3 regions of the Ensifer sp. ENS03 genome follow, and region 1 is predicted to be linked to each of the others. Evidence: predicted binding sites of a transcription regulator. Region 1 holds the regulator's gene; each other region holds the start of a gene.

Region 1 (3,278 bases):
ATCCCAGGCAATATTTTAGGAATATTCACCTCTCTGCGGCAAGCGGACGCGCCCATCACATGGCGAAAGGATCTTTCGACGACTTGGTCTGGCCGCCGCCGGCAAAGGGATCGTTGTTCGGCGCATTGCCACCGGCGCCCGCAAAGGGATCGTTCGCCGCTCCCTGACCGCCATTCGGGATCAAGGCGCTCACCGCCTCCTGGCACTTGAACATCTCGCTTACCGCCTTCATCGAATCACGCAGGCTGAGGCTCGCGACGACGCGCCCCTCGAAGGCCAGCGCCAAGGTGTTTTTGCGAACGAATTCGGTAAAGAAGTCGGTGTTGGAAAAGTTGACGACAAGGGCCTTGGCTCCGGTCAGATCAACACCGAACGCAACGGCCGGCCACTGACGACCACGGTCGAGCTGCAAGGCAACATCGTATTCCCGCTGCGGCTCGATGGATTTCCATTCGGCATTGCCGATCGAAAGAAACGCCAGGTTCGTCGATCCCCGCGGATAAAAGCCGATACGAAGGATAGCGCCGGCGTCATAGCTCGTCGCCGCGTAACACGAGCCTCCCAGGGAAGGATCGGATCCCACCGTCCAGGCGTTGATCCGTTTCCAGATATTCGAACGCCCTTCTTCAGCAGACGCCGCTCCAGCCGTGAGCAACAGGCCGAGCACCACCAACGACAATCTATGCATGCAACCACCCCACTTTCCACGCAAAGTTATCTTTTTTTAGAGGCCTGTCGAGACGGTGAAGGCCCTTCCCCGCAGGGATTTTTGCGCGCCCCAGGCCCGATGCGAAAGCTGGCAGCTCCGATGCATTCTCCGCGCCGGTCCATAAAGAACGGCCGAGACGAGGTTGAGATGGAGCGGCTGGCGCAAATCAGCCACAGCCTGCGGGCAAAGAGCTGTTGAACAAGGCAGAGTGATCGCCATGCTTGCTGGACTTCGGAACGAAAGCGCGGTTCACATCGTTTACCACCCCGTAGTCCCACCCCTTCATCAAGTGGACGATCACCGTGCTTGCCGCCCTGCTTCTCGCTTCGATAGTCGCATCGCCCAATATGCCTGACGTCAAGCTCAGTGCCGCGACGGTGGATGAACTCCAGACCGATTTCGAACGGGCCGTGCCGTGCCATCAGATCGATGGACGCAATGTTTGGAAGGGCGCGCTCGCGTTCTACATCCAGTCCTTCGTTTATGACGGCGATACGCCCGTTGCGACCGATGCGGCCGACGCAGTGCTTCCGGAAGACAACAGCGCCGAAACGGTGAAGGAGTTCGAAGACGCCTGCTCGGCCTCGCAAGCGACTTAAGTCTCTCCGCGAAGAGAGCCGCGATTCGTTCGAATCACGCGCGCGACCGGCCTGCCCGGCGCTGTTTTGGGACGCAACCGTCGCCGAAAACCGCCCCGCTCCCGCAAAAGTGACCAATCGCCCCCCACAGAAGCAGCCAATTGCCTGAATTCACGGAATTTTAGGCACTTGCGGAACACATATGGAACAGATAGTGTCTGTTCTTGATTTGTTTCACGCCTCTGGAGCGACGTGCCATGCTGACCCGCAAGCAACAGGAATTGCTTCTGTTCATCCACGAACGCATGAAGGAGTCGGGCGTACCGCCGTCTTTCGATGAAATGAAGGACGCGCTCGACCTGGCGTCGAAGTCCGGCATTCACCGTTTGATCACGGCGCTCGAAGAGCGCGGGTTCATTCGCCGGTTGCCGAACCGGGCGCGCGCGCTCGAAGTCATCAAGCTTCCGGAAGCCTACGCCGCCGGCCAGCAACAGCCGCGCAGAGGCTTCTCGCCGAGCGTGATCGAGGGCAGCCTCGGAAAGCCGCCGGCCGCCGCTCCTGCCACGCCGAAGCCGGCGCCGGTCGCCGAAAGCACGTCTGTTTCCGTCCCGGTGATGGGGCGCATCGCTGCCGGCGTGCCGATCTCGGCGATCCAGAACAACACCCATGACATTACCGTTCCGCTCGACATGATCGGCAGCGGCGAGCATTACGCCCTCGAAGTAAAGGGCGATTCGATGATCGAGGCCGGCATCTTCGATGGCGACACGGTGATCATCCGCAACGGCAACTCGGCCAATCCCGGCGACATCATCGTGGCGCTCGTGGACGACGAGGAAGCGACGCTGAAGCGCTTCCGTCGCAAGGGCGCGTCGATTGCACTCGAAGCGGCCAACCCCGCCTACGAGACGCGCATTTTCGGACCGGATCGCGTGAAGATCCAGGGCAAGCTCGTCGGGCTGATCCGCCGCTACCATTGAATTCCAGGCAGAACGCCGAATCAAAAGAGCCTCGCCACAGAAAGTGGCGAGGCTCTTTCCATTTAAGGCGACCTGAAATCCAGATCGCTTATTCGTGGATCGTGTATTCGCCGAGTTCGCAGAGATCCTGCGTGTCCTCGGTCGTATCGAGGGCCGAGCCTTCCTCGAATTCGAATCGCATGTCGTATTTGCAGACGTCCCGCCCGTCGGATATGGTGATCTCCATGCTCTCGCCGGGGTTCAGGACCTGCCGACCGAAAACATCGTCTTCCCATTCATTGACGCCGACCGGCGACGTATAGAAATTCGTCAGTACCGCGCCGGTGTTGTTCTTCAGCTGGAAAACCAGGTCGTCCGCGCGCGCCTCCATAGCGGTCGCCGCAAAACACGCCAACGCCGTCAGGATCAGTCTCTTTTTCATTGATGCCATTGCCTCCGTTCTTAATGTTGACGGACGCTACCGATGCGGTTGATCTCAGCGGAGTCATCGTTCCCCCTCTACCGAATTCACCGAAGCGATAAGATCCGACGGAGGCATAGGAGACGTGGCTTGCGCGGACGTGGGGTCGCGAATTTTACCGCGCTGCCCTAAGGCAGAACGCCAAACCAAATTTAACGAGGTGAGATTATTGGAGGCCTCGCCCGGAATTGAACCGGGGTACAAGGATTTGCAGTCCTCTGCGTCACCACTCCGCCACGAGGCCTCACAGCTCGGATAACCAAGCGTTGGCGCGGATTTAGAATGATTGCAGAAAAACCGCAAGAGGCATTTTCTGAAAAACGCGCCGTCGAATTGCAGGACGGATACTTTCCACAGAACGATCGACGATGTCCGCCGATCGTCTCCCAGCTGATCTCAGCACCAGGGCGTCGGGCGCCCTTCCCACGGCCGCACGAGCCCCTCGGAAACGAGTACACGTCCAAGAGATTGGTCACCGCGTGTGACCAGGCGCAGTTTCTCGCCGGCCTTGGCATCTGATCGCCCTCCCGCCGAGATCAGCCTGAAGTCGC
Region 2 (3,278 bases), on a different contig from region 1:
ACAGGTGCCGTGGGCGCATTGGGATGACAATTCCAGGACGTGGCATGTTCCGTTCCGCTCCTACGAGGAATTGCGGAAACGGTGGCCTGTGATCGAAGCGGCCGCCCGCCGCAATGAACCGGATGCACGAAAGCAACGCCGACTTGCGTCGCGGGGGTCCGCCGAGGAACTGGAAGCGAGAAGTCGCAGCGTCGAACGAAGAAGACGACGATACCCTGTTCCTACGGCTTTTCCACCGCGGCTCGGGCGCGCCGTCTCCACTGAAACCTACGGCGTCATAATATTCATCGGGATTTCACAGGAGATTGTCCCTCGAACCTTCTCCTGCTCGTATCCATTCATGAACAATAGCCTGATGGAGTTTGTCTGGGCCTCCTGGCGGCCCGCAACACTGTCGGAATTGATCTCTGTATGGCCGGCACGCACCGGTCCCGATCATCGCAGCGGCTGGTGGCTTCCAGATCTGGAGGAATTGCGGGTTTCCAGGAAACAGGCCCGAACTCAAGAGCGCCGGCGCGCGGCATCCCGTTCTCATCGGGCGATTGCCGACGCGGGACGACCAAATGCACATTGATCGCTTTTGAAACAGGCAAAAGGTCATTCTCTGCTGACACGCCACACGACATTGCCGACATCGTCGGCAACCAGCAAACTACCCGTCTTATCGATTGCCACGCCGGCCGGGCGCCCCATGGCGCTGCCGCCTTTGCCGACGAACCCGGTGAGGACATCTTTTGGCCGGCCGCTGGGCTTGCCATTCAAAAACGGGACGAAGATGACCTTGTAGCCGCTGGGTACGCTTCGGTTCCAGGAGCCATGCTGTCCAACGAATGCGCCGTTCGAATAGGTGGGGCCGAGCGACGAGCCCCTCGAGAACACCAGTCCCAATGATGCCGTGTGGGCGCCCAGCGCGTAGTCGGGCTTGATGGCCCTTGCGACGAGGTCAGGACGCTGCGGCCTGACGCGGGTGTCGACGTTCTGGCCGAAGTAGCTGTAGGGCCAGCCATAGAAGGCGCCATCGCGCACGGATGTCATGTAGTCCGGGACGAGATCGTCACCGAGTTCGTCGCGTTCGTTGACCGCGACCCACAGCTTTCCATTCTGAGGGTTCCAGGAGAGCCCGTTGGGATTGCGCAGGCCCGAGGCGAAGGGGCGCATGTGGCCGCTTGCCTTGTCGATCTCGAGCACGGCTGCACGGTGCCGTTCGACGGCCATGCCGTTTTCGGCAACATTGCTGTTGGAGCCGACCGTAACGTAGAGCTTGCGGCCGTCCGGGCTTGCGATCACATCCTTGGTCCAATGGTGATTGAGATCGCCGGCCGGTAGATCCGCGATCTTTTGCGGCGGCGCCGTGATCCGGGTCTGTCCGTTCGAATAGGGGAAGGCGACGAGACCGTCGGTGTTGGCGACATAGAGCTTGCCCCGCGACAGCGTCATGCCGAAAGGCGAGTTGAGACCTTCGGCGAACGTGGTCCGCAGGTCGGCCACCCCGTCGCCATCGGTGTCGCGAAGCAGCGTGATCCTGTTTGCGCTTGGTGTGGCGGCGCCAGCGCGCTTCATGGCCGCGCTCATGAAGACCTTCTTCAGGCTGAAGCCCTCGTCGTGTTTGGCCGGAGCATTGCTTTCGGCCACCAGAACGTCACCGTTGGGAAGGACGCGCAGCCAGCGCGGATGGTCAAAATTCGTCGCAAAGGCGTTGACCTTCAATCCTTTGGCAGCGAGTGGATGTTCTCCGCCCCGCCACCCGGTCGCATCGGCGATGTTGACCGTCGGGATCACGGTTGGGCGTGGTTTTGGCAGAACCGGATCCGAACCGTATCCAACCTTGCCGGTGTTGCTCGCTGTCTGCCTGGCTGAGACGTTGGCGCAACCCGCCAGTAAAGCTGCGGTTAGGAGGATGACGACTGCCGCACACGGGAAACGGTTTTGCATTGGAAGGCCTCCGCAGGGATTGGCCCATCTCATCGTGAGACGCAACGGCGCCTCGCAACATTCCAACCACAAAACAGCAAGGGTTGCGACTTGTTCCCGGCGGTAGGAACGTTTGAAGAACTTTCCCCTGTCACAATGCCTGTAAGCGGCCTATAAGACACGAATGGTTCAGCGAGCTGGAAGTGCAGATCTCCCTCTTCATGGCGGCAGGGTTCCCCCGTGGCTCGGCGATCGCATGACGAAGCTCGGGACGATCATCGCCGAAGCCATCGTCATCGAATACGGCCGTGACGAGTTTCTGCGCCGTCTGGCCCATCCTTTCTGGTTCCAGTCCTTCGGCTGCGTCATGGGCATGGATTGGCACTCATCCGGCATCACCACCAGCGTCATCGGCGCTCTCAAGCGCGGTCTCGCTCCTCGTTCGCGGGATCTCGGGATAAGCGTCTGCGGCGGTCGCGGACGACATTCGCGGCAGACGCCAGACGAACTGATCGCCATCGGCAACCGCGTCGGCATCGATGGTGCCGGCCTTGCGGCCACCAGCCGGCTTGTTGCAAAGGTCGATAGTGCCGCGGTCCAGGACGGCTTCGACCTTTACCTGCACGGTTTCATCGTCGCTGACGATGGCAAATGGGTGGTGGTACAGCAAGGCATGAACGGCGATAAACGCCAGGCCCGGCGCTATCATTGGTTGTCGGAGGGCGTTTCCAGCTTCGTCGACTCTCCCCATGCGGCGATCGAGGGAAAAGGTCAGGGGGAAATCGTCAATCTCGCAGACAGACGGGCTGCCGCATCACGCCACGGGCAGCTTGAGCTTTTGGCATCGCTTGGGCCTGACCGAATTGTCCGGGAAGTCGTCGCTCTGGATCCAAAGGTTAAACCGAAGGAGGCCGATCAGCCGTTGCTCCCACATCTCGTGATGCCGGCACATCACGACGTACGGGAGGAAAACGTCAATATGCGACGGCTGCATGCGACACTTTCTGCGGCTGCCGATCGCGGGCCGGAAGATTTCGAGCAGCTTTTGATGGTTCCGGGCGTCGGTGCCCGCACGGTCAACGCGCTCGCGATGGTGGCTGAAGTCGTTCATGGCGCGCCTTGCCGTTTCGCCGATCCGGCCCGGTTTTCGCTTGCGCACGGCGGCAAGGACCGCCATCCGTTTCCCGTGCCCCTCAAGGTGTACGACCACACGATCGCGGTCATGCGATCGGCCGTGACGAAAGCGCGGCTCGGACTTGGCGAGGAACTGGAGGCGCTGAAGCGTCTTGACGACCAGGCACGGCAGCTCGAAAGATACGCCACCGGCCCGGACCTCAAGGAAATTGTTGCCGGAGAGTTTCGCCACT
Region 3 (3,278 bases), on a different contig from region 1:
CGTCGAATAGGGACGCTGCTCCAGGCCGGTGAAGACGTTCTTGAACTGCACCATGCCGGCATTGGTGAACATCAATGTCGGGTCGTTGCGCGGCACCAACGGGCTCGACGACACGACCTCGTGACCGTTCCTGCGGAAATAGTCGAGAAAGGTCGACCGGATTTCATTCACGCCGCTCATCTTGCGTCCTATTCTTAAGCACCGATTCCGGCCCGCGTCCGGCCCACGCCGCGCCACTAAGCCATTGTCCCTAAACCCTGCGGCCACCCGTGGTGACCGCACCCTCCAACGCGCTGGGTCGCCGGAACCAAAGGCTTTTATCGCTCACATATCCGACTGTCCAGACGCCAGCAAAAAACCGGCCGCCCACGGGACGACCGGTTTTCTGGTAACCTCAGTGGGCCGAGCGGCTTATGCTTCCGGCGGCTCGTCACCGTCGTCCGCTTCCGGACCGCCATTCTCGAGGAACCGATCAGCGATCAGGCCGGCGTTCTGGCGCAGCGCCGTCTCGATTTCGCGCGCGAGATCCGGATTGTCGCGCAGGAACGTCTTGGCGTTCTCGCGGCCCTGGCCGAGACGCTGGCTGTTGTAGGAGAACCAGGCGCCAGACTTTTCGACGATGCCGGCCTTGACGCCGAGGTCGACCAGTTCGCCGGTCTTCGATACGCCCTCGCCATACATGATGTCGAATTCGACCTGCTTGAAGGGAGGCGCCATCTTGTTCTTGACGACCTTGACGCGGGTCTGGTTGCCGACGACCTCTTCGCGCTCCTTGACCGAGCCGATGCGGCGGATGTCGAGGCGAACCGAGGCGTAGAACTTCAGCGCGTTGCCGCCGGTGGTGGTTTCCGGCGAACCGAACATCACGCCGATCTTCATGCGGATCTGGTTGATGAAGATGACCATGCAGTTCGACTTGGAGATCGACGCCGTCAGCTTGCGCAGCGCCTGGCTCATCAGGCGAGCCTGCATGCCCGGCAGGCTGTCGCCCATTTCGCCTTCGATTTCGGCGCGCGGCACGAGCGCGGCGACCGAGTCGACGACCAGCACGTCGATCGCGCCGGAACGCACCAGCGTATCGGTGATCTCAAGCGCCTGCTCTCCGGTGTCGGGCTGCGAGATCAGGAGGTTTTCGAGGTCGACGCCGAGCTTGCGGGCATAGACCGGATCGAGCGCGTGTTCGGCGTCGACGAAGGCGCAGATGCCGCCCTTCTTCTGTGCTTCGGCGACGGTCTGCAGCGCCAGCGTCGTCTTACCCGAGCTTTCCGGGCCGTAAATTTCAACAATGCGGCCCTTTGGCAGGCCGCCAATGCCGAGCGCGATGTCGAGGCTGAGAGAGCCGGTCGAAACCGTCTCGATCTCAATGATGCTGTCCTTCCCACCGAGCTTCATGATCGATCCCTTACCGAACGAACGTTCGATCTGGGAAAGTGCCGCTTCAAGTGCCTTGCTTTTATCCACCGATTTGTCCTCTACGAGCCGCAAAGAGTTTTGTGCCATTTGGTCCACCTTTAGGTTATTGAAGCTACCGAGGCAATGAAGCCGCCGCAGGAGTTTTTGTACATGTTTTGTTCCGTATTTGCAAGAGCGCGACAACACATTGAAAAACAATAGCTTTCAACGATACGTTCGATTCTTGTTCACGGAACGAAACCAGAGTTTTCGAATGTTGGCGCAAGCCCTTCGAACCTGCCCGGCAAGGCTCGGCCGATTCGCCTGCGCATGAGACTTTGAGCAGGTCGGGCGCGTGGCGCTTTGCGACGCGGCATTGCAGGATGCCAACAGATATTCGGCCGATCGGCCAAGCAGAGGAACATTCATGACGCAAGCTGACATCGCCGTTTTCGGTGGCGCGCATATCGACAGGCGCGGCCGTATATCGGGAACGACAGCGCCCGGGTCGAGCAATCCGGGAAGCTGGTTCGAAGAAGCGGGCGGCGGTGGTTTCAATGCCGCGCGCAACCTGGCGCGGCTTGGCCACAGCGTGCGCATGATCAGCACCCGCGGCGGTGATGCGGCCGGCGAGATGGTGACCGCAGCCGCGGCCGCGGCTGGCGTCATCGACAGTCCCCTGACCTTTCTTGACCGCCAGACGCCGAGCTATACGGCGATCCTCGAAAACGACGGCAATCTGGTGATTGCGCTCGCCGACATGGAACTCTACCGGCTGTTCTCGCCACGGCAGTTGCAGCGGCGGGCGCTCCGCGAGGTCATCGCCGCGAGCAAGCTGGTGCTGACCGACGCCAACCTGCCGGAAGAAACGATCGCCGCACTTGCCCAGTCGGCTGCCGGCAACGGCCGCCTCGTCGCCGGCATCGCTGTTTCGCCGGCCAAGGTCATCCGCTACCGGCCGTGCCTCTCGCATCTCTCGTTCCTGTTCATGAACGAATCCGAGGCGCGGGCGCTGACCGGCAAGGAGGCGGCCGAGGCGGAAGAATGGCCGGCCCTGTTGCGCGGTCTGGGCATCAACGGAGGCGTCGTGACCCGGGGCGGCCGTACGGTCGTTGCCTTCGAGGGCGACAGCGCCTGTGTCGTCGTGCCGCCGGCCCTGCCCGCCCTTGCCGACGTCACCGGCGCTGGCGACGCGCTCGCCTCCGGCTTCCTTTCCGCCCGCCTTGCCGGCCGCGATATCGCCGATTGCCTGCGGCACGGCATCGCAGCCGCCGGTTTGACGTTGCGTTCTCCCTTGGCCGCATCCGAAGAGATGTCCGCGGCCAATCTCGAACAGGCGCTGGCCCTTGTGCCCACGCCCCAAATGCTGTCATGACATTTGCCAGCAGAACTCCCAAGGAAAGACCATGACCAAACCCGCTTCCCCCTTCCTGCCGATGGAATATTCCGACGAGGTCGCAGCCGCCAAGGCGCGTGGCGCGCCGATCGTGGCGCTGGAATCGACCATCATCACCCATGGCATGCCCTACCCGGGCAACCTGAACATGGCCCGCAGCGTTGAAGCGATCATCCGCGAACAGGGTGCCGTGCCGGCGACCATCGCCGTCATTCATGGCGTACTGCATATCGGCCTTGACGATGCCAAGCTCGAAGAACTGGCCAAGACCCAGGGCGCGATGAAGGTCTCGCGCGCCGATCTCGCTTTCGCGATCGCCGAGCGCCGCACCGGCGCGACGACCGTCGCCGCGACGATGATCGCTGCTGCCCGCGCCGGCATCCGCGTCTTTGCGACCGGCGGCATCGGCGGCGTGCACCGTGGAGCGGAGCTCTCCTTTGACATCTCCGCCGACCTCGATGAACTCGCCCGCACCGGTGTCATCGTCGTC

The links. The regulator LexA, encoded in region 1, represses DNA repair genes until DNA is damaged. The targets are predictions, from matches to a motif close to TGTTCNNNNTGTGTTCNG.
Region 2: the regulator LexA is predicted to act here: its motif matches at 2,037-2,054, upstream of IB263_RS28815 (DUF763 domain-containing protein).
Region 3: the regulator LexA is predicted to act here: its motif matches at 1,559-1,576, upstream of recA (recombinase RecA).

The regions. Positions count from the first base shown of each region.
Region 1 is NZ_JACVAV010000007.1:54,043-57,320, forward strand. Features, by position in the region: gene IB263_RS22430 (hypothetical protein) at 56-673, opposite strand; gene IB263_RS22435 (hypothetical protein) at 1,012-1,308, shown strand; gene lexA (transcriptional repressor LexA) at 1,545-2,267, shown strand; gene IB263_RS22445 (hypothetical protein) at 2,356-2,697, opposite strand; tRNA gene IB263_RS22450 (tRNA-Cys) at 2,898-2,971, opposite strand; gene IB263_RS22455 (thermonuclease family protein) at 3,124-3,278, opposite strand, start outside.
Region 2 is NZ_JACVAV010000011.1:96,529-99,806, reverse strand. Features, by position in the region: gene IB263_RS28825 (hypothetical protein) at 1-574, shown strand, start outside; gene IB263_RS28820 (sorbosone dehydrogenase family protein) at 598-1,932, opposite strand; gene IB263_RS28815 (DUF763 domain-containing protein) at 2,096-3,278, shown strand, end outside.
Region 3 is NZ_JACVAV010000002.1:95,446-98,723, forward strand. Features, by position in the region: gene alaS (alanine--tRNA ligase) at 1-180, opposite strand, end outside; gene recA (recombinase RecA) at 412-1,500, opposite strand; gene IB263_RS07120 (carbohydrate kinase family protein) at 1,820-2,767, shown strand; gene IB263_RS07125 (pseudouridine-5'-phosphate glycosidase) at 2,799-3,278, shown strand, end outside.